4 regions of the Mesorhizobium sp. M1066 genome follow, and region 3 is predicted to be linked to each of the others. Evidence: riboswitches for the same ligand, from Rfam matches in the RefSeq annotation. Region 3 holds a riboswitch; each other region holds the start of a gene.

Region 1 (7,284 bases), on a different contig from region 3:
AGCAGGACGACGAGACTTCGCTGCTCGAGCACTACCGGCGCTTTCTCAGCTTCCGGCGTGCCCATCCGGCGCTCGCCAAGGGCGACATCAATTTCATCGAAAGTGAGGGCGACACCGTTGCCTTCACGCGCCGCGCAGGCAACGAGCAGATCCTCTGCGTCTTCAATCTGGGAGCCGGGCCGGCCAAGGTTGACCTTGGCGGCCGATCGCTGCAACCTCTGCCCGGGCACGGATTTTCGGGGCAGGCGAACAGCGGTTCCATCGAACTTGGCGGCTACGGCGCCTGGTTCGGGCGTCTCGACTGAATTTCCAATCACTGGAGGAAACCAAATGGCCGATGTCACGCTAAGACAAGTGAAGAAGTCCTACGGCAATCTGAACATTCTCCATGGCATCGACCTCGATATCAAGTCGGGCGAGTTCATCGTCTTCGTCGGCCCGTCGGGCTGCGGCAAGTCGACATTGCTGAGATCGATCGCCGGGCTCGAGGAAATCACCTCCGGCGAGCTTAGAATAGCCGGCGAAGTGGTGAACGACGTGCCGCCGTCGAAGCGGGGCATCGCCATGGTGTTCCAGTCCTACGCGCTCTACCCGCACATGACTGTCTACGACAACATGGCGTTCTCGATGAAGATCGGCAAAGAGAACAAGGCCGAGATCGACCGCCGCGTGCGTCAGGCCGCCGAGATCCTGCAGCTGACCAAATATCTCGACCGCCTGCCCAAGGCGATGTCCGGCGGCCAGCGCCAGCGCGTCGCCATCGGCCGCGCCATCGTGCGCAATCCCAAGGTGTTCCTGTTCGACGAGCCGCTTTCGAACCTCGACGCGGCGCTTCGCGTCGCCACCCGCATCGAAATCGCCAAGCTCAAGGAATCGATGCCCAACACGACCATGATCTACGTCACCCACGATCAGGTCGAGGCGATGACGCTGGCCGACCGCATCGTGGTGCTCAAGGACGGCCATATCGAGCAGGTCGGCACGCCGATGGATCTCTACAAGAAGCCAGGCAATCTGTTCGTTGCCCAGTTCATCGGCTCGCCGGCCATGAACATCCTGCCCGCGACCATCGACAAGTCAGGCAATTCGACCGTCGTCAGCCATGTCGGCGGACGCAAGGCAACCGTGCCGATCGCAACGCCTGCTTCGGCGAAGGGTGCTGCGGTGAGCTTTGGCGTGCGGCCGGAGGACCTGATCATCGCCAGCGGCGCTGACTATCTGTTCGAGGGGACGGTCGACTATCTCGAGCAGCTCGGCGAGGTTCAGCTAGTCTATGTCGACATCGGTCGCGCCGACCTGCCGCTGGTGACCAAGCTGCCCGGCAATGTCGAGGTCAAGCGCGGCTCGACATTGCGGCTGAGCGCCAATGGCGAGGACCTGCATATCTTCGACGCTGACGGACGGTCGTTTGCCCTTCATGAGGCTGAAGCGAAGGCGGCCTGAGGCAGGACCGCGTCTTGGACGCAAAAAGAGCGGCGGGCTAGCCCCGCCGCTCTTTTGTTGAAGATTAGCTTCGGCTGTTAACGGCCGAAGAGATTCCGGTCGCTGCCCTGAGGGGCGGACTTCTCCACGTCGCCCGACGAATTGAGCAGCTTCTCGACGAGGCCACCGCTGTTGCGGACCGAGCTCGTATGCGCGCTGTCAACCGAAGTAACCGCAGGCTGACTGGCGCCATTGGAGCCAAAGTTGTCGCTGCCGGCGAACGCGCTGCCGGTGATGGCCAGAACGGCGGCGGCAGCAATAAGGATCTTGTTCATTTTAATCTCCTGAATTCTGGATTTCGCCAGGACGGCAGACACAGCTGCCGTCGCTTGCGAAATTGGCTGTTAGCGACCGAAGAGGTTACGGTCGCTGCCCTGAGCGGGCGTCTGGGCAGCCGGTTCCGAGGTCTTGGTGGAAGCCGTGTACGACTGGTCCACTGCGGCGGCAGGCTGGTTGGAGCCGTTCGAACCGTAGTTGTCGCTGCCGGCGAAAGCGCTGCCGGAGATGGCCAGAACGGCGGCGGCAATGAGGATCTTGTTCATCTTAAATACTCCTGAATGTCTGAATTTCGCCATGGCGGCGGGCGAGCCCGCCGTCGACTGGGAATCGGCTGTTAGTTGTTGCCGAAGAGGTTGCGGTCAGCACCCTGGGCAGGCGCCTGAGCAGCCGGTTCCGACTTCTTGGTCGAAGCGGTGTACGAGCTGTCGACAGCAGTGGCTGCCGCGGCGTTCGAACCGTAGTGGTCGCTACCAGCGAAGGCGCTGCCGGAAATGGCCAGAAGGGCTGCGGCAGTGAGAATGATCTTTTTCATTTTTGGTACTCCAGTATCGTCTTTTTTCCGTCCGTCTAGCGGCGTGTCTTTGGAAATGAAATCGCGTCGTTCGGACAGCCCCGATGTGGGAGGGCAGCCCCGTCTTTTCCAATCACGAAGTTGTTTCGTGTGGACCATGAATCTACACCTTGAAATTGTGCCAAGGGAGTCTAGAGATAGATTTTTCTTCTTTATATCAGCGTGTTAGGTTTAACCACCTAACGGATCACTGACTGTTTCAAAGGCCCAGCGTTCACACCGTCCTGCACGCACCGTCAACAGAAACGAACCGTTCGGTTCGATTTTAGAGCAAGCTAATAGTCACTTTTCGAAACCGTTAACCTTTTTTGACCCCGCCAAGGGATCCGATTCGGGGATATCGCAGCCGGCAAAATGGCCATCCGGGAGGTGGATTTCAGCCCGCGACGGTCTGCGGGAACGTTCGCATGCCGTGTCGCGCCGCATGGATACGATGTCGTTTTCATGCCGACGGCGCGCCCCCGATCGTGGTTAGATCATACCATCTCAGGTGCCGCTTCGTGACGACGAGGCGGAGAATTGGGAAGCCGGTCAGAATCCGGCGCTGCCCCCGCAACGGTGGTGGAGTTCAAGTCGCAACGGGAGACCACTGGGCAACTGCCTGGGAAGGTGTCGCGATGGTCCGCAAGGACAACTCCAGAGCCCGGAAACCAGCCCGAGATTGTTAGACTCGACTGATCGCGGTGGGCGGTCAAGAGGTGGATAGCGCATGTCTGGCACCTAGCCGGCCTGCGTTTCAATCCTTCCTCCATCACCACCAGTTCAGTCCTTAGAAACGAGGACAGGACATGGATACCCGCAACGACATGCTGAGGCTCCTGAAGGGGCGCCGGCAAGGCTTTTCGCTGGAGCAGCCCTTTTACACCGATCCGGACTACTTCAAGCTCGACATGGAGCTGATCTGGTATCGCGACTGGCTGTTCATCGGCCATGATTGCGAACTGCCGAAGCCGGGCAGCTACATCACCGTGCAGATCGGCGACTACCCGGTCGTCCTTGTCCGCGACCAGCACGGCAAGATCAACGCCTTCCACAATTCCTGCCGCCATCGCGGCAGCCGCGTGTGCAACGCGGAGAAGGGTACGGCGGCAAAGCTCGTCTGTCCGTATCATCAGTGGACCTATGAGCTGGACGGCCGCCTGCTGTTTGCCCGCCAGATGGCCGACGGTTTCGACAAGAGTGATTTCAGCCTGAAGCCGGTCGCCTGCGAGAGCGTCGGCGGCTACATCTTCATCTGCCTGGCCAAGGAACCGGCGGATTTCGCGCCGATGCGGGCGATGATCGAACCCTATCTTTTGCCGCACCGGTTGCGTGAAGCAAAGATCGCCTTCGAGAGCACGATCGTCGAGAAGGGCAACTGGAAGCTGGTCTGGGAAAACAACCGCGAGTGCTATCACTGCGCCGCCAATCATCCTGAGCTGTGCAAGACCTTCCCCGAGGCTCCGACCGTGACCGGCGTCAACGGCGCCGACAGCGACCCTGAAATGGTCGCGCACTGGGCCAAATGCGAGGCATCAGGCCTGCCGAGCAAATTCCGCATCGATCCGGCAGGGCAGTACCGCGCCACCCGCGCGCCCCTGCTGCGCGATGCCGTCAGCTACACCATGACGGGAAAACGGGCAGTCCAGAAGAACCTGTCCGACAGCGTTTCAACCGACCGCATCGGCTCCTTGCTGCTCTATCACTATCCGACGACCTGGAACCATATCCTCGGCGACCACGCCGTCACCTTCCGCGTGCTGCCGATCAGTGCCACGGAAACCGCGGTGACGACAAAATGGCTCGTCCACAAGGATGCGGTCGAAGGCGTCGACTACGATCTCGCTGAGCTTACCCATGTCTGGACCGAGACCAACGATCAGGACCGCCGCATCGTCGAGGAAAACGCCTTCGGCATCTTGTCGCCGGCCTACGAACCAGGCCCCTATTCGGAGCTGCATGAGGGCGGCGTGATCCAGTTCGTCGAGTGGTACGCGTCGTTCATCGGACCGCGCCTCGCAGAAGGCGACCGGCCGGCCCTGCGCAGCGTCGCCTAGCCCAGGGGACAGAGGATGAATGCGATGACGGACCTTGGCCTCTATCGCCATCTCGACCAGATGACGCCCTGGAACGACAGGCTGCAGGTGCTGGAAGTGATCGGCGTCAGTGACGAAGCGCCTGACGTGAAGACCTTCACCTTCCGCTCCGACAACCAGACCTGGTTCCGCTACAAGCCGGGCCAGTTCGTGACGCTGGAACTGCCGACATCGGACGGGCCGCTGATGCGCACCTACACGCTGTCGTCCTCGCCGTCGCGGCCGTTCTCGATCGCGGTGACGGTCAAGGCGCAGGCGGGCAGCACCGGTACGCGCTGGATGTTCGACCAACTGACGCCCGGTTCGCACGTCAAGGCCTATGGGCCGACCGGCGACTTTTCGCTGCACAGCCACCCGGCGGCCAAATATCTGTTCATTTCGGCCGGCTCCGGCGTGACGCCGATGATGTCGATGCTGCGCTGGTTGAACGACTGCGCGCCATGGACAGATGTCGGCTTCGTCAACTGTGCGCGCCGCCCGGAAGAGATCATTTTCCGCAAGGAACTTGAGCTGCTCGGCAGCCGCATGCCCGGCCTGTCGCTCGGCTTCATGATCGAGGAGCGGTCGAGCCGCGAGGGCTGGTTCGGCCATATGGGCCGCATCGACGCGATCCGGCTGCCATTGCTGGCGCCCGATTTCCGCGAGCGCGAGATCTTCTGCTGCGGCCCCGATCCCTTCATGCGCGCCGTGCGCGGCATGCTGGACGCCGCCGGCTTCGACATGGCTAAATACCATCAGGAAAGCTTCGCGGCGCCTGCCGTGGAGGAGATCCCGGCGCCGTTCTCGCCGCCGGCGGAAGACGGCGCCGCTGCTCCTGTCGAGGCCGTGACACCAATCCGTTTCTCGCTTTCCGATGTCGATGCCGAATGCGTCGCCGGCCAGACCGTGCTGCAGACGGCACGCGCCTCTGGGGTGCGGATTCCCGCCGCCTGCGAGTTCGGCCTGTGCGGTACCTGCAAGGTGAGGAAGGTCGCGGGCGACGTCGAGATGAGCCACAATGGCGGCATCCTCGATCACGAAATCGAGGACGGCTTTATCCTCGCCTGTTGCTCGAAGCCGCTTTCGGCGCTTGAAATCGAAGCGTGACCGGCTGCGCTCGCCCGGAGCCTGCGCCATCTTGCCAAAAACCCTGCAAATGGTTAGACGCCTGCAACGGTGGGGTTGACCGTAAGGCCCGAAGATCATCTCCGCGGCCTGCTCGGCGGGGGAGCAAATATGCGACAATCCGGCATCTATGCCATTGCCAGCAAGGATATCGTCTTTGAATCCTTCGACGGCGAAGCCGTCGTTCTTGACCTGACCACGGGCAAATATTTCGGCTTCTCTGATTCAGGCAGCAGACTTTGGGATGCACTGTCGTCCGGCGTGCCTGCCTCCGAACTGGTCGGCGCCGCGACCGGAATTGGCGCCCTCGATGCCGCCGCGATTGACGGCTTTGTCTCACAATTGCTCGAATTCGGTTTGCTGGCGGCCGTAACCGATGGCATGGCAAGACCGGTTCCAAGCGAATTGCTGGCTCAGCTCGCCGCTGCCAGAGAGCCCCTCAAGGTCGACATCCATGACGATCTCGCCGATCTCATTGTCGTCGATCCCATCCACGAGGTCGAGGAGCCCCTCGGCTGGCCCGCGGTGAAGCAAGCCAACTGAAGCGCCCATCAGGTTCTCGTTGCCGGACAGCTCCGGAACAGGCAAACCCATGCCGAACGTCACTCTCGAAAACCTGGTTGACTACGCACGCCATGTCCTAGCGCAAGCAGAGAGCAGCGCCGCGCATTATCCACTGACCCGCAAGGCGAGCTTGCCGCATCTGGAGCTGACCGCGCATGTCAGCGCCGGCGCATTGGCGGATGCCGTCGCTCATGGCTTTGTCACGGCTCCGGGCAGCCGAACGCCTGCCGACATCTGCCGCATCTTCGTCGCGCACCCCGGCATTGACGGCATCGCGGTACCGGCCAGTTGGGGCCAGGGACCCTTCACGCAGCATGGCTTCGCCACCCAACTGGCGGGAGCTGGATTGCGCGGCAACCATTTCCACGACCTGGATTTCTGGCAGTTCTATGATCCGCAACGTCGCGTTGGCGTGCAATTGATGGCCTCGGCCGATGCCTTTCCACCGTGGGAGCCGGGAGCGCCGCTGCGCCCCTTCCTCCATTGGGAATATGCGGCACGTGGCATGCGCCTTGCCCATGCCGGCACGCTTGGCGCCAATGGCAAGGGCGTCCTGCTGGCCGGTGCGGGCGGGGCCGGGAAATCCGGAACCGTCGCCGCCGGCCTCCTCAACGGACTGGACAGCGTCGGCGACGACTATGTGCTGGTCGACCTTGCCAACGGCGTGACTGCCCGCCCGTTGTTTTCAACACTCAAGCAGGATCCCCAGGGGTTCGCGCGGCTTGGGCTGAAGCACCGGCTGAAGGCGCATGGTCCTCTCAACTGGCAAGGCAAGCATACTTTTCACATTGATGACATTGCGCCTCGGCCGGTGCCCGAAACTCTGGACATGGTTGCGCTGCTGGTGCCACATATCGACGGTGGCGGGGCAAGTTCGATCGTGCCGGTGTCGCGCAGGGATGCCATGATCGCCTTGGCGCCGTCCGGCATAGCGCAGATGCCGGGCGAGCGGGAGAGCGGCTTTCGCTTCTTCAGCGACCTGACCCGCCTGCTGCCGTGCTATCGTCTGTCGCTGGGGACGCAGCCCCAGGAGATAGCCGGCACGATTGCGGACTTTCTCGCGCGGGGCGATTCGTGAAACTGAGCGTGATAATGCCCGTCTATAATCGTGAGCGCTATGTCGTTTCGGCATTGCGCTCGCTGGTGCGGCAGCGGGACGCCGCCGATCTCGACATCATCGTCATCGACGACGGCTCGACCGACGGCTCT
Region 2 (7,284 bases), on a different contig from region 3:
GGAACAGCCCAGCGCCGAGGTCCTGCCGGACAAAGACAAGGGCCGATTCGCGGTCACCAATGCAGCCGATGACTACTATGTTTTCCGCGTGGCGCCGCTGCGCAACGTTGCACTCACCGCGCCATACTTTCATTCGGGCAAGGTTTGGGATCTGAAACAGGCCGTCGCTATTATGGGGACCACCCAGCTTGGCGTAGTACTGGCGGACGAAGAAGTTGATCTGCTTGTTGCCTTCCTCAACTCGCTGACCGGAGAGGCACCCGAGGTCACCTATCCCATCTTACCCTCCGAAACGGCGACAACGCCCCGGCCTGTAACGCAGATCTTAGGAAAATAAGGGCCAACTGGCTGCGGACATCGAAAATGATTGCGGCTTTTACTTGGGCCACACGAATTGCCACATCCATCTCCGAATTGGCGGGAGGCTAGCAATACCCGAAACCTGCCACCTCGCCCGTAGTCTGCGCGAATCAGCTGGGGAAGCGGACAGACGCGCAGCACCATATATTGTCGCCGCCTGAGCGAACATGCCAAGCAGTCTACTTTGAGAAACGACGTGTGTACGATTTGTTCGAGGCGCGGGGCCTGTATGTTCCCAAGGACCAATACTATAGCGTAGTGTCACATTCATATTTCTGCGGGATGAGGACACGTGCCGAAGGAAAATTGCACATTTTCGCCGAGTGGCTTATTTCCAAGAGTGTGATCGGTTTGGCATATTCCCGGCCGACATCCGCCAGTCGGCAACTCCCCACACGGTGAGGAAGAGAAGCCTCACGCCTGCACTTTCTGCCGGAGCGCGCGTGCTGCAGCGACCATGTTAATGAGGGCAGGGCGGACCTCCTCCCATTTGCGTGTTTTGAGGCCACAGTCGGGGTTTATCCACAGTTGGCCATCGGACAGTCGCTCGCGGGCAAGCATGACTAAGTCCGAAATCTCGCCGACTTCCGGGACGCGTGGTGAGTGAATATCATAGACGCCGGGACCGATTTCGTTCGGATATTTGGAGCTCGTGAAGGCGTCCAACAGTTCCATCTTCGAGCGCGACGTCTCAATCGAAATGACATCCGCATCCATTCCAGCGATCGCGTGAATGATCTCGTTGAACTCCGAATAGCACATGTGGGTATGAATTTGAGTCGCGTCCTTTACACCCGTTGAAGCGATCCGGAAACATTCGACAGCCCAGTCGAGATAGACTTTCCAGTCAGATTGGCGCAGTGGCAATCCTTCGCGAAAGGCGGCCTCATCGATCTGGACCATCCTTGCGCCGGACCTTTCGAGATCCGTCACTTCGTCGCGGATGGCGAGCGCGATCTGGCGGCAGGCTTCGGAGCGGGGTACGTCGTCGCGAACAAAAGACCAGTTGAGAATGGTGACTGGGCCTGTGAGCATTCCCTTCACGGGCTTTTCCGTAAGCGACTGGGCGAATTGCCACCAGCGCACTGTCATCGGATTGCGCCTCGATACGTCGCCGAAAATGATGGGGGGACGCACGTAGCGCGACCCATAGCTTTGTACCCAGGCATGCTGGGTGAACGCGAAGCCGGACAACTGCTCGCCGAAATGCTGTACCATGTCGTTTCGCTCGAACTCACCGTGCACCAGCACGTCCAGCCCGATCTCTTCCTGCCAGCGAATTGCAGCCTCGATCTCCTTCTTCAGGAACGTCTCATAGTCGACATAGCTCAGCTGGCCCTTCGCATGAGCGGCCCGCGCCTTGCGTACCTGCGGCGTCTGCGGGAAGGACCCGATGGTCGTCGTCGGGAACGGCGGCAGCCCGAGTGAGCCGGCTTGGACTCTGGAGCGCTCGCCAAAAGCGCTCTCTCGTCGCTTCGCGCTGTCCTCAATGCTAGCGATCCGCCCCTGAACAAGCGGGTCATGGATCCTCGTGGATGTCACGCGCGTGGCGGCAGCCTCGGCAGACGCTTTCAACGCGCCTGCCACCGCATCCCTGCCTTGGGACAGGGCCCGGGCCAGCAAGACCAGCTCGTCGGTCTTCTGGGCCGCGAAGGCGAGCCACGACCTGATGTCGGCGTCGAGTTCCGTCTCCATGCGCAGATCAATCGGCACATGCAGCATCGAGCAAGAAGGCGCGATCTCGACGCGGTCCAAGGGCCAGCCGGCGACGATCGGTTTGATGCGGTCGAGAATGGCGGGCAGGTTCGCACGCCAGACGTTGCGGCCATCGATCAAGCCAAGCGAGAGCACCAGATCCTTCGGAGCGAGCCGACCCACCGTTTCCAGCTGCTCGGGAGCGCGCACGAGATCAATATGCAGCCCGGCCAGGGGCAGAGAAACCGCGGTTTCGAGATTGTCTCCCAGCGACCCGAAATACGTAGCCAGCATGATCTTCAGCTCGGGCGCGGCTTTCGACAGCTGGCCATAGGCGAATTCGAACGCAGCTCGTTCGTTCGGGTTCAGATCGAGGACAAGCGCTGGCTCATCGATCTGCACCCAGTCGGCTCCCGACAGCTTCAGCTTCTGCAGGACTTGCTCGTAAACGGGCAGCAGCCGCGGTAGGAGCGCGATGGGACCGAACCCCTCGGCAGGCGATTTCGCCAGCTTGAGGAAGGTGATGGGTCCAAGGATGACTGGGCGTGTGTGAATGCCGAGAGCTTTAGCCTCGAGGAAATAATCGACCGGCTTCGATGACGAGAGGGCGAACGTCTGATCATCATCGAGTTCCGGCACAATGTAGTGGTAGTTGGTGTCAAACCACTTGGTCATTTCCATCGCGGTTACACCAGGTCCATGAGCCTCCTCCTGGTGACCAGCGTGTCCACAATCCTCCGTCTGACCCTGGTTGCCGCGCGCCATTGCGAAGTAGATGTCAAGTGGGACCTCGCCGCTATTCCAGCCGTAACGGGATGGAACGGCCCCGACCATGGCTGCGGTGTCGAGCACATGGTCGTAAAGCGAGAAGTCGTTCGACGGGATTTTCGACACGCCGCGATCGCGCTGCTCTTCCCAGCTAGCGGCACGGAGCGCCTTCGACGTCGTGAGAAGGTCGCCAGCGGACGATGTTCCGGACCAGTAGCTTTCAAGCGCGAATTTCAGTTCTCGCCGACGACCGAAGCGCGGCACGCCGAGCGTTGCTACAGGAATTTCCTGAGAGTCAGTCATGTCATACCCCGATGGTTGGGGCGCCGATGACAAGGAAGGCGCTAGCAGGCCGGCACGAACGCCGGCTTGCAGCGGCCACCGAGACACCCCGCCCGTGGACGTAATTCGCCGTGGCAGGTCTCCTGGCTCGCGGGGTCATAGCCTCTACCCGTCTTCCTGAGGGTATTCGCCTCAGTGACATGAGTGGGGTTGGCTCGCCACTAACAGTTGCGGGGGCAGCGCCGGCATTGCACCGGCTTCCCTCTTAGCTCCGCTGCGGCAGCGCCGCACGCGAGAACCACGACACGCAGACAATCACAGCAGTCCGCTCTTTTGTCAATGACGCATAACGAAATGTTTATGTCGTTATGTGATTTCGCTTTTACGCTTGTCTAACATTGTGAAATATTCAGTCGCCCATTGGCGGCGCTGCTCCGCTGCCACCATAGTCCAACTAATGGATCCCTGTCGGGCTGCGACATCCCTCGCAGGTCGCCGATGAAGGATTTCGGACAAGACTTCAAGCGCGTGACAACGTCATTAGAATGCAGAAGATCGCATTGGTGGCGATGTTTAACGATGCGGCCGCAAGCCGTGCGTGCGTGGGAGAAGCGGTTTTCTCGGAGTGAGCGCCAAACCGTGGTCCGAGGGGAATTGGCACGCCAGTCGTCATCACGGGTGACTAGGCAATCGTGATGACTCCGCTCGGCGGCAAGAGACCACACTGACGGAGCCTGGCTCAAGGGTCTGATGCAAAGCCCGACTGTGGTCCCGATAAGCCGCTTAAGCCGCATTCAGGCGGTCAGGATAAGTATCTCTCTCTCCAAGCGCTCGGCATTGAGGGATGCGCAAATGCAGGCAAAGCTCGCGTGCTTCATATTCTGCATCATACGATCGGCAGGACCCAGTTTTTATCCAGTGCACGCGTCAGCGCGGTGTGCAATTCTGGCTCGGTCCGATACGAAGGCATTTGGGCCTCGCTGATCCAGCCCAAGCCAACATAGTGGAAGTGATCCGCAGGGACCGTATCCCGGCTGCTGTCCAGTTGCCGAACGAAGTCCGCTGACCAATGGTGGATCGTATACGCTTCAAGTTTGTCCATCATCCTCCGCCAGCGTTGGATGCGTTCTTCGCGCGGCATGCTGGCCGCTCTTGAGATCGCGGTAGCTATCTCGTCGGAGAGCCTCGGATTTACCAGCAGGGCGTCCTCGCCGAAGTCTTCGGCCGCGCCGGCAAACTTCGATAACACCAGAACGCCAGGGTCGCTCGGATCTTGTGCAGCAATGTATTCTTTCGCCACAAGATTCATGCCATCGCGCAACGGCGTCACAACGCAAACACGCGCGGCTCTGTAAAGACCCGCTATCTCAGCTTGGGTGAACGACCTGTTCTCATAGATAATCGGCATCCACTCGTCCGTGCCATGCCGGTTGTTGACTTGATTGACGAGTCTTTCGACGTCGCGCCGATATTCGCTGTACGCTTGGATGTCGCCACGTGAGGGAGTTGCGATTTGCAAGAGCGAGACACGTTGCGGCTCGACTGCCAGCAGATCGAAAGCTTTAATCCGATTGTCGATGCCCTTGGTGTAGTCGAGCCGATCGACGCCGATAACTAGCTTTGCTCCGCCAAGTTTCAACTGCGAAATGTAGGCTTTCTGCGCCTCAAGCGAATCTGCGGCACACTGTTCGAATTGCTTCGGATCGATACCTATAGGAAAATTTTGGCATTGCGTCTGGCCATGGTCCGAGAAAACGACCCCGTTCTTGCTCTCCAGCCCCAAATGAGATTGGACACAGGCGAGGAAATTGCTCACATCACGGTCGGTCTGGAAACCGAGCAGATCATACTCGAGCATACATTTCATTAGCTCGCCAGAATTGGGCACGCGCTCCATCATGTCAGACTCGGGCCATGGCGTATGCAGGAAATGGCCGATCGGCCGGTCAATGCCGAGTCTGTGCAAATCAGCGCCGAGCGGCAGGAAATGGTAGTCATGAACCCAGTAGACTGCGTTATCTCCCAATTCGGACACCGCGCGCGCCATGAAGGCATTGACGTCGCGATAACTTTTATAATCCTCTTCCGAGCCTGAGATCCGGTCCGGCAGCGAGTGGAGCGCCGGCCACAATATTGAATTTGCAAAACCTTGATAGTACCGAGAATAGTCCGCTGCCGGCCCATCGAGCCACCCGATTTGACCTTTGCCACGCTGCACGAGGGGCACCTGTTGCTTATCCCCGTCGCCCAGATGCTCGGAAAAACCTACCCAGACCGCGCCGGAACGCTCCACGACGCACTCCAGGGCCGCCGAAAGCCCGCCTGTCTTGGGCTGATCAGAATTGACAGTCGCACCGCGGTTGGAAATTGCGATAAGACTCCTATGTGGCTGCTGGGCCGCCGTGTTGAAGCGCTGGTCTGCGGCTGAGACAACAGGACGGGACGGGCCAACTTCGGCTTGTTGTTCTCGCTCCTGTGGCAAGTCTCTCAGGGGTTGTTCAAAAGCGATTAGTTCGTGAACAGCCCCAGTTTGCCATGTGAGGTTCCGGCGCGGCGAGTTGGCGTTGTTCAATGCGTCCATTTCATGCCTCCGTTGAATATTTCCCCCAGATGGAGCAACTGGAATTCCAAATTGGCCCTGCTGACGAGAATCTGACGAGCGTCAGAGCAAATGGCGACCGATTGCCGCGTTTCGGCTTCGGCGCCCTCAAGAACCGGCTTATCGCGAAAATAGCTGGCGACCCGATCGAGCGGACCGTGCTTGCGGTAATTGTTGGATTGTTCGGATAAGAGATACACCCATGCCAGCACCTGTTGAAATGAACTGAAACTATGTCGCTGCAGCCAAGGCTGCCGGGCCCCGTGATGCGATCCTGCGTCTGCCGAAGAGTTTTGACACGGAGATCGGAGAGGGCGGGATAGTCCCTTTCCGCCCGTCAGGGCCGGTTTTTGAATCCCTTCCTCGTTGCCCTCGACGATCCCAAAATCGTGGAAGCCAGACCGCGATGTGAATACCAGCCAGGCGAGCACTTCCTGACATCCGCGAATGCCGGGCTCCACATCCGGCGCCTCGTCGAGATTGACGAAGATGAAGCCCTGCTGCCAATTCCGCTGGTCCCATACCAATGGCGAACCAGTCTGCCCGCATTCGGCATCGTGGGACGTGATCGCAAGTCAAGTGCTCCGACGGACGCCGCGAGTTCTCCGTTACCTCAGGAACCTTACTGGCCTTCCCCAAGCTGAGCTTCTGGAAAATGCCGGTGGCGATCTCGATGACGGTGAATGCCGTCAAGGCATGCCCGCCTTGCACCCCCTTCCAGCGAGCTTCACGGCAGCAGCATCGGTCAGTTCTCCGAAGCGAATGGCTGTCGTTATCAGCGAGCTTTGACACAGTTCCGCCACTGCGATGATCGCGTCGGTTGGGCAGCTGGTTAGTTGCCCGCGCATCTACAGCAACCCAGCCCGTTCCGCCTCGCGGCGCAAATTCTGCCTTGGCCTTGGGCCGATCTGCTGGATCACCAGGCCGGCCGCCAGCGAGCCAAGGTCGCCGCAGGTCTTGAGGTTGCGGCCCTGCGTGTAGCCATGCAGGAAACCGGCGGCGTAGAGATCGCCGGCGCCCGTCGTGTCGACCAGCTCCTTGATGGCGGTCGCCTCGATGACCACGGTCTCGTCGCCGCGCACGATCACCGAGCCTTTTTCCGAGCGTGTGACGGCGGCGATCTTGCAGTCCTTGCGGATCTGCGCCACCGCTTCGTCGAAGGACGAGGTCTGGTAGAGCGACTTGATCTCGTCGCTGTTGGCAAAGACGATGTCGACCGTGCCCGAGCGCATCAGATCGAGGAACTCGTCGCGGTAGCGGTCAACGCAAAACGAATCCGACAGTGTCATCGAGACTTCGCGCCCTGCCGCATGCGCGAGCTTCGCCGTCTGCCGGATCGCCTCCTTGGCGCGCGGCGGGTCCCACAGATAGCCCTCGAAATAAGTGACCTTGGCGCCAGAAGCCTTGTCGGCCTCGACATCCTCCGGCCCAAGCTCGACGCAGGCGCCGAGATAGGTGTTCATCGAGCGTTCGCCGTCGGGGGTGACGAAGATCATCGAACGCGCCGTCGGCGGCTCACCCTCGAGCGGCGTGGTGTCGAAGGCAACGCCCTGCGCATGGATGTCGTGCGCATAGATTTC
Region 3 (7,284 bases):
AACCGCACTCGTAGGCGGAAAGCTTTTCGGGATCGGGATTGCGGTAGGCCACCAGGAAGGGCGCGGCCAGCAGCGCCAGGCCGACAACCAGCGCCACGCCTATGAACAGGACGATGGGCAGGTATGAGCTCAAGAGTGCGTTCATGCTCGGCTTTCCGTTGGTGCCAATCCACTTTGATTACAGCACCGGACCCTAATGCGGAAGCGTGACAGTTTAACCGCTGAACCGTTTTAAGGGCCTATGCTGCAACGCGGCGAGGGTTAGCGCAGCACTTCCAGCGAAGCAAGTCAAACCTTGTTCAAAACACCGACCTGGACGGCATATCGCGGCAAACTGGTCCGATCCGCTCCTGTTTGATTTCCTTCGCTTTTCACTCCACTTTTCTCTCCTGACATGGATGCCGCCAAAACCCTGCTAGCATGGGTTGGAATCAGCCATTCGACCCTCGGTCAAAACACTTCAAAGTGATGCCTGCATGAAGGAAAAGATCTCGCTCCCCACGGCCCGTCGCATCGCGCTTGCCGCCCAGGGGTTTCTCGATCCCCGCCCGACCGGTACGCCCGACCGCCGGCATTTTGCTCGCACCCTCTCCCGCACCGGCCTGCTGCAGATCGATTCCGTCAGCGCGGTGGTGCGCGCTCATTATATGCCGCTCTATTCGCGCCTTGGCCCCTACCCGTTCTCGCTGCTCGACAACGCGGCCGTGACGCGCAAGCGCACGGTTTTCGAATACTGGGCGCACGAGGCCTCCTTCCTGCCGGTCGAGACATACCCGCTGATGCGCTGGCGCATGCAGCGCGCCGAGCGCGGCGAGGAAATGTATCTGGGGCTCGCCAAATGGGGCCGCGAACACGCTTCCTATATCGAAGAGATCTACCGTCAGGTCGCCGAGCGCGGCCCGATCGCCGCTTCCGCGCTGGAGGGCCAGAAAGGCTCGGGCGGCTGGTGGGGCTGGAGCCATGCCAAGCACGCCTTCGAATGGCTGTTCTGGGCCGGCCGCATCACCACGGCGCACCGTCGCGGGTTCGAGCGTTTCTATGATCTGCCCGAGCGCGTGCTGCCGCAGGCGGTCCTCGACCTCCCGGTGCCGACGCCTGAGGACGCGCACCGCGAATTGCTGCGCATTTCCGCCCGCGCCCACGGCGTGGGCACTTCAGGCGATTTGCGCGATTATTTCCGCCTGTCGCCGGCCGATATGAAAGGCCGGTTGGAGGAACTGGTTGAAACGGGCGAGTTGCTGCCGGTGCGTGTCGAAGGCTGGGACAAGCCGGCCTATCTTCACCGGGATGCCCGCCTGCCGCGCAAAGTCGGGGCCCGCGCCCTGCTGGCACCCTTCGATCCGGTCGTCTTCGAGCGTTCGCGCACCGAGCGGCTGTTCGACTTCCACTACCGCATCGAAATCTACACGCCGGCCGACAAGCGGCAATACGGCTATTATGTCCTGCCGTTCCTGCTCGGCGACAGGATCGTGGCACGCGTCGACCTCAAGGCCGACCGTCCGGCCAGCGTGCTGCGCGTCCATGCGGCCTATGCGGAGGCTGGCGCGCCGCCTGAAACCGCTGCAGAGCTGTTCGAGGAATTGAAGCAGATGCAGGGCTGGCTCGGTCTCGAACGCATCGAAGTGACGCCTGCCGGGGATTTGGGTCCGGCGCTGCTGAGCGTGATCAGCGACGGGCGCTCTTGACATCAGCCGTCGGCTGCAGCCGTTTGAGGGAGTTTTGTCGGCCTAGGTTCAATGATGGCATCGCAAGAGGTTCTCGACCTGATTCACGAAGCGTTGATTGCGCATGGGATCAGCGCCATCCGTGGACAGAACGATGTCAGGATTGAACTGGAAGACCTGCGCTTTGAAGCCCAAGTTTTCGACAAGGAGCCGTCAGGCTCGGGTCGCAGGCTTGTTCTCGAAATCTACGTCTTCTCACCGTTGCTAGGCACTCAGCCGGTCATCGAATCTTTTGTTGGACTGGGCGACACGCGTGAACAGGCGATTTTCCAAGCATTCGGAAAATTCCTGATCGGTGTATTTCATGTGCTGATCGAGGGCCTTGCGGAGCATGTTTGCGAGAACATGCAAGCCGAGATTGCATTCTGGCAACGGAATGATGCTGGCTGGAAGATCTACGGTGGACCTGTGATCACACAGGCTGCAGTGGAATGCACTCTCAACCGGACATATCCAGCGTTTTATGCCCGCTTGAAAAAACTGTTCACGGCTAAGGTTCGCCCTGGCAGTCATTTCATCCGGATATTCCTGGCGAGCTATGGCGGAGCACTGGTCGGCAACGAAATTCTCCTGGACAACGAAACTTGGCCGGAAGGTCAAGAGCTCCTCGTTGATCAGGACTGGCACCACGGCGACGGGTACCAGGCGCTGCGTCAGGTCATCCTTGCGTTGCCGGGAGATAACAATTGAGCCAACGTACACAGGCTAGCGGATAAACAATGGATATCAAAGCCAGGCTGACCCAAGAGGTGCAGGAGTGCCTCGATAGGATTTCGTCCTTTTCATGGGACGTACATGCGCAGGCAATCCGAAAACGCTACCCTAGACCTGCTGGAGACACATTTGGCTTCAAAGTTGATGGCATTTACTTCGATGTGGGTGACAGCGCCGGATGGCTGGACCGGCAAGATGGAGATATCCTTCTGACGGCTTTCGTTACAGCTTTTCCTGATTCCAACAACGAAGATGGCATTCGCGAAGAGCGGTCAGTGGTAGTGAAGCGTCCCCGCCCCTGATTTCAGATTGCCCCTGCGTTGCGTTGACACCGCTGCCCGCAAAAGCCTAAATCCGGTTCAGATGGTCTCTTGCCCGCAACGGCAAGAGCTAAGAGGGAATGCGGTGCGGGGCAAAATCCCAAATCCGCGGCTGTCCCCGCAACTGTAAGCGAAGAGCCAAGGCCGAAAGCCACTGGGGAGTTCCCGGGAAGGCGGCTACCAAGGCGATGACCCGCGAGCCAGGAGACCTGCCGTCTGCGACTTTAGAATCCGATCGCCCGGCGGGTTTCCGGGCAAGGAGCCCGATCTTTGGACCACGACAGCAGTTTTTCGGCTGGCACAGCGGATATTTCGTCCGGCCATGATGATGCCTTGGCCGGCGTCACCATCATCGTCTGCGCCTCCTGCCGCGATGAGACCGGCGCCGACGCTCATCCCCGCGCCGGCGAATTGCTGGCGGACGACACGCGCCGCGCCGCATCTGGCGATAACATCCGCATCCGCAGCGTCGAATGCCTCGGCAATTGCAAGCGCCGCCTGAGCGCCGCCATCCTGCGCGACGGTTGCTGGAGTTATGTCTTCGGCGACCTGACAGCGACCAGCGGCGCCGACCTCATCACGGGTGCCAAGCTTTTCGCCACCTCGACCGACGGCCTGATCCCGTGGCGTGGCCGTCCCGATAGCCTGAAGCGCGGCCTCGTTGCCCGCATCCCTCCCCTAGACCTGCTGAAGGATTGACCATGACTGCTTCCGTCTCGCGCGTTCCCTGCACCGTCGTCACCGGCTTCCTCGGCGCCGGCAAGACGACGCTGGTCCGCCATCTCCTGGAAAACGCCGGCGGCAAACGCATTGCCATCATCGTCAACGAATTCGGCGACATCGGCATCGACGGCGAGATTTTGAAGGGCTGCGGCATCGACACCTGCCCGGAGGAAAACATCGTCGAACTGGCCAATGGCTGCATCTGCTGCACCGTCGCCGACGATTTCGTGCCGGCGCTTGACAAGATCCTGTCGCTGACGCCGAGGGTCGACCATATCCTGATCGAAACCTCGGGCCTGGCGCTGCCCAAGCCGCTGGTCCAGGCCTTCCAGTGGCCGAGCGTGAAGAGCCGCGTCACAGTCGATGGCGTCATCGCCGTGGTCGACGGCCCGGCGCTGGCCGAAGGCCGCGTCGCCAACGACATGGACGCCTTGCAGGCGCAGCGCGCCGGGGACGAGACGCTCGACCATGACGATCCGGTGGAAGAAGTGTTCGAGGATCAGATCGCCTGCGCCGACCTGATCATCCTGTCGAAGAGCGACCTGATGGACGCCGCCGGCACCGCCCGCGCCAACGCCATCATCAACGAACATTCCGCCCGCGCGGTGAAGATCGTGCCGACGTCGCATGGCAAGGTCGATCCCTCGGTGCTGCTCGGGCTCGGTCTCGCCGTCGAGGACGACATCGAAAACCGCAAGTCCCACCATGACGGCGCATTCGACCATGAGCATGACGACTTCGACACCTTCATCGTCGACATTGCCTCGATCGCCAATCCGGACGAGTTGGCAAAGCGCGTCGCCACCGTCGCCGAAGAAGAGAACGTGCTGCGTGTAAAAGGCTTCGTCGAGGTCGGTGGCAAGCCGATGCGGCTCTTGCTGCAGGCTGTCGGGCCGCGCGTCAATCATTACTATGACCGCGCCTGGACGGCGCAGGACGACCGCCGTTCGCGCCTCGTCGTCATCGGCCTGAAGGGGCTGAACCGCCCGGCGATCGAGCGTATACTCGCCGGCTGATCTCGGACACGGGTTGCGATGCACATCCTCACCACGACATCCGCCTCGCTCGACGACCTCGCCGAGCCGGTCGATCTGCGGCAGACGCCGGCGGATATCGTGGCCCTGTCCTTCACCGACAGCGATCTCGCCGGACTGGCGGCAGCCTGGAAGGCCGATGCGGAACACCTGCCCTCGATGCGGCTGGCTGCTCTTCGCGACTTGCGCCATCCGATGTCCGTCGACCTCTGGGTCGACAGCGTCGCCCGCCACGCCAAAATCATCCTCGTGCGCATCCTCGGCGGCTACGACTGGTGGCGCTACGGCTGCGACCAGCTTGCCTCGACCGCCCGCGCACACGGCATAAAGCTGGCGCTGCTGCCCGGCGAATGCCGCGACGAGGATCTGCGCCTGATCGAAGCCTCGACGCTGCCGCGCGAGGAGCTCGATGGCCTGCTCGACTATTTCCGCGAGGGCGGCCCGGCGAATATGAGCGCGCTGGTGCGGAGATTGGCGCGGCTGGCGGGGCAGGATGCGGTTGTTACAGAGCCGGTTCCAGTGCCGAAAGCCGGGTTTTATGAGCCAGGACTCGGGGTCGTTGGTGATCCTTCACGCCCCCCTCTGTCCTGCCGGACATCTCCCCCGCAAGGGGGGAGATCGGACTTCATCAAAGCCGGCTCTTTTCCCGTTTCATTAGAAGCTGACGCGTCCGCAACCTCGACAATTGGCGAAATCTCCAATGATAGCGCAATCTTCCCCCTTGCGGGGGAGATGTCCGGCAGGACAGAGGGGGGTGTGACGGAACTCGACGCTGACAACGTCAACGCTCCTATCATCCCCATCCTGTTCTACCGCTCGATGCTGCTGGCCGCCGATGTCGCGCCGATCGACGCACTTTTTGAAGCGCTCGGCCAGCGCGGCATCGCCCCGGTCCCGATCTTCGTCTCCAGCCTCAAGGACCCATCATCCCTGGCATTCGTGGAAACAGCACTCGCCACGCTCAAACCCGCCGCCATCATCACCGCGACCGCTTTCGCGTCCGGCGCCGAGCCCGGCAATGAGACCCTGTTCGACCGCGCCGGCGTGCCGGTCTTCCAGGTCATCGTCGCCACCACCCGCCGCGACATCTGGGAGAACAACCAGCGCGGCCTGGCGCCCGCCGACCTCGCCATGCATGTCGTGCTGCCCGAACTCGACGGCCGCATCCTGGCCGGCGCGATTTCCTTCAAGGGCGAAAGCGAGACCGATCCCGCACTTGGCCACCGCGCCTTCGCCAACCGGCCGGAACCGGATCGTGTGGCGCAGGTGGCTGACCGCGTCGCGGCCTTCATCCGCCTGCAGGAGACGCCCCGCGCCGAGCGCAAGCTGGCCATCCTGATCCCGGATTATCCGAGCGCGCCCGGCCGCACCGGCTATGCCGTCGGCCTCGACGTTCCGTCCAGCGTGCTGGCCATGCTGCATGACCTGAAGGAGCAGGGCTATGCGGTTGAGGGAATTCCGCAGACACCGCGCGAATTGCTGGATTTGCTGGAGCGGGGCAAGGATGGGCTGGGGCTGGAGGAGTATCTGGACTTTTCGACGGAATTGCCGACGGCAGCAATTGCTGCCGTCGAAGCGGCGTGGGGGAAGGCAGAAAAGACAGGTCTGCGCGAGGCGCCCCCCTCTGTCCTGCCGGACATCTCCCCCTCCAGGGGGGAGATTGCGCTCTCATCTCAGCTTTCGCCAATCGCCAACGTGGCAGATATGGACGAAGCGCCAAAGCTGCCAATCTCCCCCCTAGAGGGGGAGATGTCCGGCAGGACAGAGGGGGGCGCCTCGCGCCAACCTTCGCGACCGACCGCCGCCCACTTCCCCTTCCGCGCCGCCACCTTCGGCAACATCACCGTCGCCCTCGCCCCGGATCGCGGCCGCTCCGCCGATCGCCGCGCCGACTACCATGACCCGACACTGCCGCCGCGCCATGCGCTGATCGCCTTCGGCCTATGGCTGCGCAAGTCGCTCGGCATCCACGCGCTGGTCCATGTCGGCGCGCATGGCACGCTGGAATGGCTCCCGGGCAAGACGGTTGCGCTCTCGGAAAACTGCTTTCCCGAGATCGTCACCGGCGCCTTGCCCGTCATCTATCCCTTCATCGTCTCCAACCCAGGCGAAGCGGCGCAAGCCAAGCGGCGCATTGCCGCCGTCACCCTTGGCCATCTGCCACCGCCGCTGACCGGCGCCGGGCTCGACGAAAACCAACACAAGCTCGAGCGGCTGGTCGATGAATATGCCCAGGCCGACGGGCTCGACCGCCGCCGCCGAGACCGTCTGGCGAAGCTGATCGTCGACACCGCGCAAAAGACCGGTCTCGCCTCCGAAGCCGGCGTCGCCACGACCGACGCACCCGACGAAGCGCTGCGCCGCATCGACGCCTGGCTCTGTGACCTCAAGGATTTTGCCATCAAGGACGGGCTGCATATCTACGGCCGCGCTCCGGAGGATGAGCCCGACGCCATGCGGCGACAAAGCGCTGAAGCCGAGAAGGCGGCGCTGCTCGCCGCGCTCGATGGCCGCCACGTCAAGGCCGGCCCGGCCGGCGCGCCCGCGCGGGGTCGCTCCGACGTTCTGCCCACCGGCCGCAACCTGTTCACCTCGGACCCGCGCACCATGCCGACGCCGACCGCCTATGATCTGGGCAAGGCAGCGGCGGAGGAAGTCGTGCGCGGCTACATGCAATCGCATGGCGACTGGCCGCGCTCGCTGGTCATCGACCTGTGGGGCTCGGCCTCACTGCGCACCGGCGGCGAGGAGATCGCGCAAGGATTGGCG
Region 4 (7,284 bases), on a different contig from region 3:
ATTTGCGCCAGTGACCCGCCGCACAGGCGGGTTTTCGTTTGATGCTCCGTCAGCCAACGCGCCAACGCGCTGGCGGGCTCCGAACCAACCCGTTACCCCGAATTCGTCGCCCTTCGGCGTCGGGGGCCGGCAATTGACAATCGCCGGGTTGAGTCCATCCTCTTCCACCATCTCTGAGGCGGAGATTCGGGGCACATGTGGGATTTCGAGATCGGCCGGTCGGTGTCCATCATGATGCGGACCTGGCCGTTCATCGTCTTTCGCATGATCGTCTATTTCGGCATCACGTTGGCCTACATCATGGCGACCGGCACCGGTGCCTCGGTCGGCTATGGTGTCGGCCATATCTCCACCGATCCCGACGGGCCCATGTCCTTTGCCCTGGGGGGCGGCGTGGTCGGGTTCGGCATCGTCTCGATCGCGGCTACTGGATCCGCGAATACATCCTCTATATCGTCAAGGCCGGCCACATCGCCGTCATGGTTCATCTGATCGACGGCCGCGACATTCCCGGCGGTCAGGACCAGATCGCCTACGCCAGGGATGTCGTCACCCAGCGTTTTGCCGAAGCCAACATCCTTTTCGTCGTCGACCAACTCGTCAAGGGTGCCATCCGTGCCATCACCGGCCTGCTCGGCGGTATCGCCGCCTTCCTGCCGATACCGGGCCTGAGCGGCCTGGTCTCCTTCATCAACACGGTGATCCGCCTGTCGCTGACCTATGTCGACGAGATCATCCTCGGCTATAACATCCGCATCAATTCAGCCTCGCCCTTCGAGACGGCGCGCCAAGGCATAGTGCTCTATGCCCAGAACGGCAAGGTCATGGTCAAGAACGCTGTCTGGCTGGCGGTCATCATGTGGGGCATGTCGTTCATCCTCTTTCTGATCATGCTGGCGCCTGCTGGTGCGATGCTGTTCCTGATGCCTGGCCAGCTCGCCGGCTGGGCTTTTGTGCTCGCCATCGTCTTCGCCTGGGCATTCAAGGCGGCGTTCATTGAACCCTTCGCCATCGCCTGCTTGATGCAGGTCTATTTCAAGACCATCGCGGGCCAGGTGCCGGATCCGGCCTGGGACGCCCGGCTGGCCGAGGCGTCGTCGAAGTTCAGGGAGCTCAAGGACAAGTCGCTCGCCTCCTTCGGCGGTTCGCGCTGGGATACGGCCGGCGCCACACCCTGATCGGCTGGGCGGGTGGTGTCTGGTGCGGCAGAAACGGTGTTGAGGCGCGCCACGGCGGATTTGAGCTGTGTCTCGCCTTGCCCGGAAAAGGTCTCGCTCATGATCAGCTCCGGCAGCGGCAGCCGCCGTCCCCAGCCATGCGTTTCAAGGTCCGGTTTGGGAGCGAACTCGGAAACACGGCCGACGCAGAGATAGGCGATCGGCGTTACGTGGTCCGGAATGGCCAACAGCCGCTTCAGCGCCTCAGCCTCGATGATGCTGACCCAGCCGACACCAACACCCTCGGCACGCGCGGCCAGCCAGAAATTCTGCACCGCGCAGACGGTGCTGTAGAGATCCATCTCCGGATTGTGCCAGCGTCCCAGCGGCGAACCCTTCGAGCGCTGCCGGTCGCAGGTGATGCAGATGTTGAGCGCGCTCTCGCAGATGCCTTCCAGCTTGAGCTTGCGATAGAGCGCCTGTTTTTCCGCCTCGATCGCCGGCAGTTCCTGCTCGCGCGCGGCCAGGAACAGGTCGCGCACCTCCGCCCGTCGTTTGACATCGCGAGTGACAATGAAATTCCATGGCTGCATGAAGCCGACCGATGGCGCGTGATGGGCGGCAAGCAGCAGCCGTGCCAGCACGTCGTCATCGATCGCGGTGGGCAGGAAATGGCTGCGCACGTCGCGCCGCGTGAACATGGCGCGATAGACCGCATCGCGCGCATCCTGGTCAAATCCATCGTCAATGGCAGCGGTCATGTGTTCCGGCATCGCTTGTCCCCCTGCGATTGCAGATTCAAAACTGACAGAGCGTACTTTGTGCGTCCAAGTAGACGCACGTCGCTCTGATGCCATCCGCCTGACCACGCGGATGACAATGCCTGCCAGGCCGGTCTTCTGGCTCGGGATCAACCCGCGTCCGGTGCCTTCCCGTCATCGACAGTGGCATTTACCGGCGCGGTCCCCCTCACAGCGTTGGGCACGCCACGGGATTCAACCGTGTTCCCGATTCTCCCGCTTGCGGCGGGCACCAGGCAGTACCAGGGACCTTACGCCGAAGCGCCCGCGGGGCCAATGCCTGCGGCGACGCGAATGGACGCAGTCGCGATTTTCCCCAGTCATCGGCCGCCCGTGCATGGCCTTTGTCGATCCGGGTCACTAGATTAGGACGATGACCACCCGTCTCTACACCCATCCGATCTTCCTCGAGCATCTCACGCCGCCCGGACATCCCGAGCGGCCCGACCGCTTACGCGCCATCGAGCGCGTGCTCGACGACGAAGCCTTTGCCGGGCTCGATCGTATCCAGGCGCCCGAAGGCGACGAGGCCACCATCCTCTACGCGCATCCCGCCGATTTCGTCGCCCGCGTGCGCGCCGCCATCCCCGACGAGGGGATTGCCCGCATCGATGCCGACACCACTGCCAGCCCGAAGAGCTGGCAAGCGGCGATCACCGCGATCGGCGCCGCCAACGCCGCCGTCGATGATGTCTTTTCGGGCCGCGCCGACAACGTCTTCGTCGCCGCGCGGCCGCCCGGCCATCATGCCGAAAAGACCACGGCGATGGGCTTTTGCCTGTTCAACACGGCGGCGATCGCGGCGCGTTATGCGCAGAAGAAACACGGTGTCGAGCGCGTTGCCGTCGTCGACTGGGACGTGCATCACGGCAATGGCACGCAGGATATTTTCTGGGACGATCCGTCGGTGCTCTATTGCTCGACCCACCAGATGCCGCTTTATCCCGGCACCGGAGCGAAGACCGAAACGGGCGCCGGCAACATCGTCAACGCACCGCTGGCGCCGCAGACCGGCAGCGAAGTGTTTCGCGATGCCTTCCTGTCGCGCGTCCTGCCCGCGCTCGACAATTTCGCGCCCGATCTGATCATCATTTCGGCGGGGTTCGACGCGCACCATCGCGATCCGCTGGCCGAGATCAATCTGACCGAGGATGATTTCGACTGGGCGACCGGCCAGCTGATGCAGCGCGCGGCACGCCACAGCGGCAACCGGCTCGTCAGCCTGCTCGAGGGCGGCTACGATCTGCAGGGATTGGCATTTTCGGTCGCCGCCCATGTCGGGCGACTGATGAAAGGATGAATGATGGCCGATGAGACCAACGAAGACGTCAAGGCGATGAGCTTCGAGCAGGCACTCGATGCGCTGGAGAAGATCGTCGATGATCTGGAGCGTGGCGATGTGCCGCTCGACCAGTCGATCAGGATCTATGAACGTGGCGAGGCGCTGAAGGCGCATTGCGACCGGCTGCTGAAGGCCGCCGAGGACAAGGTCGAGAAGATCAGGCTGTCGCGTGACGGCAAGCCGGTCGGAACGGAGCCACTCGACGCGGATTGAGGCCCGGTCCGACGATGGCCTCGCCTCACCGGTTTTTGGACATGATCATGATCGAGGATATAACTCGTCCCGATTGAAACAGCTCAAGGACAAGAGGAGATACGGAAGCGATGTGCAGAAACATCAAGACCCTGTTCAACTTTGATCCGCCGGCAACCAATGACGAGGTGCGCGACGCGGCCCTTCAGTTCGTCCGCAAGCTGAGCGGAACGACGCGACCCTCGAAGCAGAATCAGCACGCCTTCGACCATGCCGTCGAAGCCATCGCGGCCTCGGCGCGCGAACTGCTCGATTCCCTGGAAACCCATCAGCATCCGCGTAATCGCGAAGAGGTGGCGGCCAAGCTGCGGGCAAAGGCAGCCATCCGCTTTGCCTGATGCGGCCAAGCGGCCTTCGACCACCGACAAGGAGAGTCCATGAGCTTCTTCCCCGGGAAAGACCCTGAGGCAGGCGATGCCTTCGCCAGCGATCAGATCGAATTGATGGTCATCCCGAACGCCAAGGACATAGGTGGTTTTCAGGTGCGCCGTGCCCTGCCGACCGCCAAGAGGCGGCTGGTCGGGCCGTTCATCTTCTTCGACCGCATGGGGCCGGCGATCCTGCGCGCCGGCCAGGCGCTCGACGTCCGCCCGCATCCGCATATCGGCCTGTCGACGGTCACCTATCTGTTCGACGGCAAGATCCGGCACCGCGATTCACTCGGCACCGAAATGGTCATTCAGCCCGGCGACGTGAATTTGATGACCGCCGGCCGCGGCATCGTCCATTCGGAGCGTACGCCGGAGGAACTGCGTGGCGCGCCGATGTCGGTATCCGGCCTGCAGACATGGCTGGCTCTGCCGGACGACAAGGAAGAGGTGGCTCCGGTTTTCGAGAATACCGCAGCGCTTCGGCTTCCCGAGATCGAAGCCGAAGGCGTCAACGGGCGCCTCATCATCGGCGATTTCCAGGGACTGCGGTCTCCGGTCAGGGCCGACTCGGAGACGCTCTACGCCGACCTGCGCCTGGCGCCCGGCGCCAGCGTGAAAATCCCTGCCGATGCAGAAGAGCGCGCCATTTATACGCTGGAGGGCGAGGTGTCGATTTCGGGTGATGTGTTCCCAGCCGAACGGCTGCTGGTGTTCCGTCCCGGTGACGAGATCGTCGTGTCGTCGCAGACCGGGGCGCATTTCATGCTGTTCGGCGGCGCCTCTCTTGGTTCGAAGCGTTACATCTGGTGGAATTTCGTCTCGTCGTCCAAGGAGCGCATCGAACAGGCGAAAGAGGAATGGAAGAGGGGCCGCTTCGACATCGTTCCCGGAGACGAGGAAGAGTTTATTCCGCTGCCGGAAAGCTGATGCCCTGTCACCCAAAAGTGGCAGAACGAAATGCATAGACAAAAGACTAGGGCCTGATCCGCGTCACTGACACGCATTTACTTTCGCCGGCCGGCGGCCTATTCGCCCATCAACCGAAAGGCCCGAGCACCGTGAACGCAACGCCGCATACGCCGCTTCTCGACAAGGTCCGCATCCCGGCCGACCTGCGCACGCTTGCCGAAAGTGAACTGCCGCAATTGGCGTCCGAGCTTCGCGCCGAGCTGGTCGACGCCGTGTCCCGCACCGGTGGTCATCTTGGCGCCGGGCTTGGCGTGGTCGAGCTGACAGTGGCGCTGCATTATGTCTTCAACACCCCCGACGACCGGCTGATCTGGGATGTCGGCCACCAGGCCTATCCGCACAAGATCCTGACCGGCCGCCGCGACCGTATCCGCACGCTGCGCCAGGAAGGCGGCCTGTCCGGCTTCACCCGCCGCGCCGAAAGCGAGTACGATCCCTTCGGTGCCGCCCACTCCTCGACGTCGATATCTGCCGGCCTCGGCATGGCCGCCGCCCGCGATCTCTCCGGCGGCCGCAACAACGTCATTGCCGTCATCGGCGACGGTGCCATGTCTGCCGGCATGGCTTATGAGGCGATGAACAATGCCGGCGCGCTCGATGCACGGCTGATCGTCATTCTCAACGACAACGACATGTCGATCGCGCCGCCGACCGGCGCGATGAGCGCCTATCTGGCGCGGCTGGCCTCCGGCAAGGCCTATATCGGCTTGCGCGATTTCGGCAAGAAACTGACGTCCTATCTCGGCAAGCGCGCGGATCGTGCGATCACAAGGGCGGTCGAGCATGCACGCGGCTACGTCACCGGCGGCACGCTGTTCGAGGAACTCGGCTTCTATCACATCGGCCCGATAGACGGCCACAATCTGGAGCATCTGATCCCGGTCCTGAAAAATGTCCGCGACAATGGCGAAGGCCCGGTGCTAATCCATGTCGTCACCCAGAAGGGCAAGGGCTATGCGCCGGCCGAAGCCGCCGCCGACAAATATCACGGCGTCAACAAGTTCGACGTCATCACCGGCGCGCAGGCCAAGGCGCCGGCCAACGCACCGGCCTACACCAAGGTGTTCGCCGAAAGCCTGGTCCAGGAGGGCCGCGAGGACGACCGTATCGTCGCCGTCACCGCAGCCATGCCGAGCGGTACCGGCCTCGACCTGTTCGGTGAAGCGTTCCCGTCGCGCACCTTCGATGTCGGCATCGCCGAACAGCACGCGGTGACCTTCGCGGCGGGCCTTGCCACCGAAGGCTACAAGCCGTTCGCGGCCATCTATTCCACCTTCCTGCAGCGCGCTTACGACCAGGTCGTCCACGACGTCGCCATCCAGAAATTGCCCGTGCGCTTTCCCATCGACCGGGCCGGCTTCGTCGGCGCCGATGGCGCCACCCATTGCGGCGCCTTCGACACCACCTTCCTGGCGACACTGCCGGGTTTCGTGGTGATGGCGGCCGCGGACGAGGCGGAGCTGCGTCACATGGTACGCACTGCGGCAAGCTATGATGAGGGCCCGATCGCCTTCCGCTATCCGCGTGGCAACGGCGTCGGCGTCGACATGCCGGAGCGCGGCTCGGTTCTCGAAATCGGCAAGGGCCGCATCGTCAAGGAGGGCACCAAGGTTGCATTGCTGTCCTTCGGCACGCGGCTGCAGGATTGCCTGATCGCCGCGGAGGAGCTAGGTGCTGCCGGGCTGTCCACCACGGTCGCCGACGCCCGTTTCGCCAAGCCGCTCGACCAGGATCTGATCCGGCGGCTGGCCCGCTCGCATGAGGTTCTGGTGACGGTGGAGGAGGGCGCCGTCGGCGGCTTCGCCAGCCACGTGCTGCAGTTCCTTGCCCATGAGGGCCTGCTGGAAAGCGGCCTGAAGGTGCGTCCGCTGGTGCTGCCCGACGCGTTCACCGATCATGCCAAGCCGGAAAAGATGTATGCCGATGCCGGGCTCGATGCTGCCGGCATCGTGCGCACCGTGTTCGTGGCACTCGGGCACACAGTCCACGCCCAGAGCGCCTGAATCAAAGTCTCAATGACTTGCATCGGTTTGCCGGCCAACGATCTTAACGCGTTGTTTACGCTGACGTTTGGCGCTTTGCTTACCGTGTCTGTTGGCCGTTTTTCAATGCGCCCTGCTAGATCGTGATCAGGCAGGGAGACAACAACAATGAAAACGCTTCTGTGCGGTGCAGCGCTTTGCGCCGTCATCGTCGCGCCGGCCACAGCCGAAACGCGCTATGATCGCAGCCTCGAAAAGGCGGCGATGGGCATCATCGCCGGCAAGATGGGCGACATCCGCGGCGGCTTTTCATTCAAGCAGGTACCGCAATTGGTGGTTCTGCCGGCCCCTGTTCCCGCGCCTGCGGTTGCCATCGAGCCTGCACGCGAGCAAGCTTCAGGAGGGCGTGAG

The links. Region 3 has a riboswitch for cobalamin ahead of NKH52_RS21585 (DUF1636 family protein). Riboswitches for the same ligand answer to the same signal wherever they lie in the genome.
Region 1: it holds a riboswitch for cobalamin, as region 3 does, so the genes downstream of both, NKH52_RS23375 (aromatic ring-hydroxylating oxygenase subunit alpha) here and NKH52_RS21585 (DUF1636 family protein) in region 3, are expected to answer to the same signal.
Region 2: it holds a riboswitch for cobalamin, as region 3 does, so the genes downstream of both, metE (5-methyltetrahydropteroyltriglutamate--homocysteine S-methyltransferase) here and NKH52_RS21585 (DUF1636 family protein) in region 3, are expected to answer to the same signal.
Region 4: it holds a riboswitch for cobalamin, as region 3 does, so the genes downstream of both, bluB (5,6-dimethylbenzimidazole synthase) here and NKH52_RS21585 (DUF1636 family protein) in region 3, are expected to answer to the same signal.

The regions. Positions count from the first base shown of each region.
Region 1 is NZ_JAMYMR010000022.1:12,206-19,489, forward strand. Features, by position in the region: gene bglA (beta-galactosidase BglA) at 1-305, shown strand, start outside; gene NKH52_RS23355 (ABC transporter ATP-binding protein) at 331-1,443, shown strand; gene NKH52_RS23360 (DUF680 domain-containing protein) at 1,521-1,757, opposite strand; gene NKH52_RS23365 (DUF680 domain-containing protein) at 1,827-2,024, opposite strand; gene NKH52_RS23370 (DUF680 domain-containing protein) at 2,096-2,293, opposite strand; cobalamin riboswitch at 2,804-3,005, shown strand; gene NKH52_RS23375 (aromatic ring-hydroxylating oxygenase subunit alpha) at 3,121-4,368, shown strand; gene NKH52_RS23380 (FAD-binding oxidoreductase) at 4,393-5,493, shown strand; gene NKH52_RS23385 (PqqD family protein) at 5,623-6,054, shown strand; gene NKH52_RS23390 (serine kinase) at 6,104-7,153, shown strand; gene NKH52_RS23395 (glycosyltransferase family 2 protein) at 7,168-7,284, shown strand, end outside.
Region 2 is NZ_JAMYMR010000038.1:6,572-13,855, forward strand. Features, by position in the region: gene NKH52_RS29240 (cytochrome-c peroxidase) at 1-337, shown strand, start outside; gene metE (5-methyltetrahydropteroyltriglutamate--homocysteine S-methyltransferase) at 775-3,126, opposite strand; cobalamin riboswitch at 3,222-3,423, opposite strand; gene NKH52_RS29250 (alpha,alpha-trehalose-phosphate synthase (UDP-forming)) at 3,992-5,686, opposite strand; gene NKH52_RS29255 (hypothetical protein) at 5,674-6,231, opposite strand; gene NKH52_RS29260 (adenosine kinase) at 6,553-7,284, opposite strand, start outside.
Region 3 is NZ_JAMYMR010000018.1:90,075-97,358, reverse strand. Features, by position in the region: gene NKH52_RS21605 (NADH-quinone oxidoreductase subunit A) at 1-145, opposite strand, end outside; gene NKH52_RS21600 (winged helix-turn-helix domain-containing protein) at 477-1,685, shown strand; gene NKH52_RS21595 (DUF6348 family protein) at 1,737-2,414, shown strand; gene NKH52_RS21590 (hypothetical protein) at 2,444-2,740, shown strand; cobalamin riboswitch at 2,786-2,989, shown strand; gene NKH52_RS21585 (DUF1636 family protein) at 3,029-3,457, shown strand; gene cobW (cobalamin biosynthesis protein CobW) at 3,460-4,497, shown strand; gene NKH52_RS21575 (cobaltochelatase subunit CobN) at 4,516-7,284, shown strand, end outside.
Region 4 is NZ_JAMYMR010000007.1:168,576-175,859, forward strand. Features, by position in the region: partial or broken gene NKH52_RS13115 (hypothetical protein) at 196-1,178, shown strand; partial or broken gene bluB (5,6-dimethylbenzimidazole synthase) at 1,301-2,014, opposite strand; cobalamin riboswitch at 2,030-2,209, opposite strand; gene NKH52_RS13125 (histone deacetylase family protein) at 2,331-3,257, shown strand; gene NKH52_RS13130 (exodeoxyribonuclease VII small subunit) at 3,261-3,512, shown strand; gene NKH52_RS13135 (DUF2277 domain-containing protein) at 3,623-3,889, shown strand; gene NKH52_RS13140 (pirin family protein) at 3,929-4,849, shown strand; gene dxs (1-deoxy-D-xylulose-5-phosphate synthase) at 4,981-6,894, shown strand; gene NKH52_RS13150 (hypothetical protein) at 7,042-7,284, shown strand, end outside.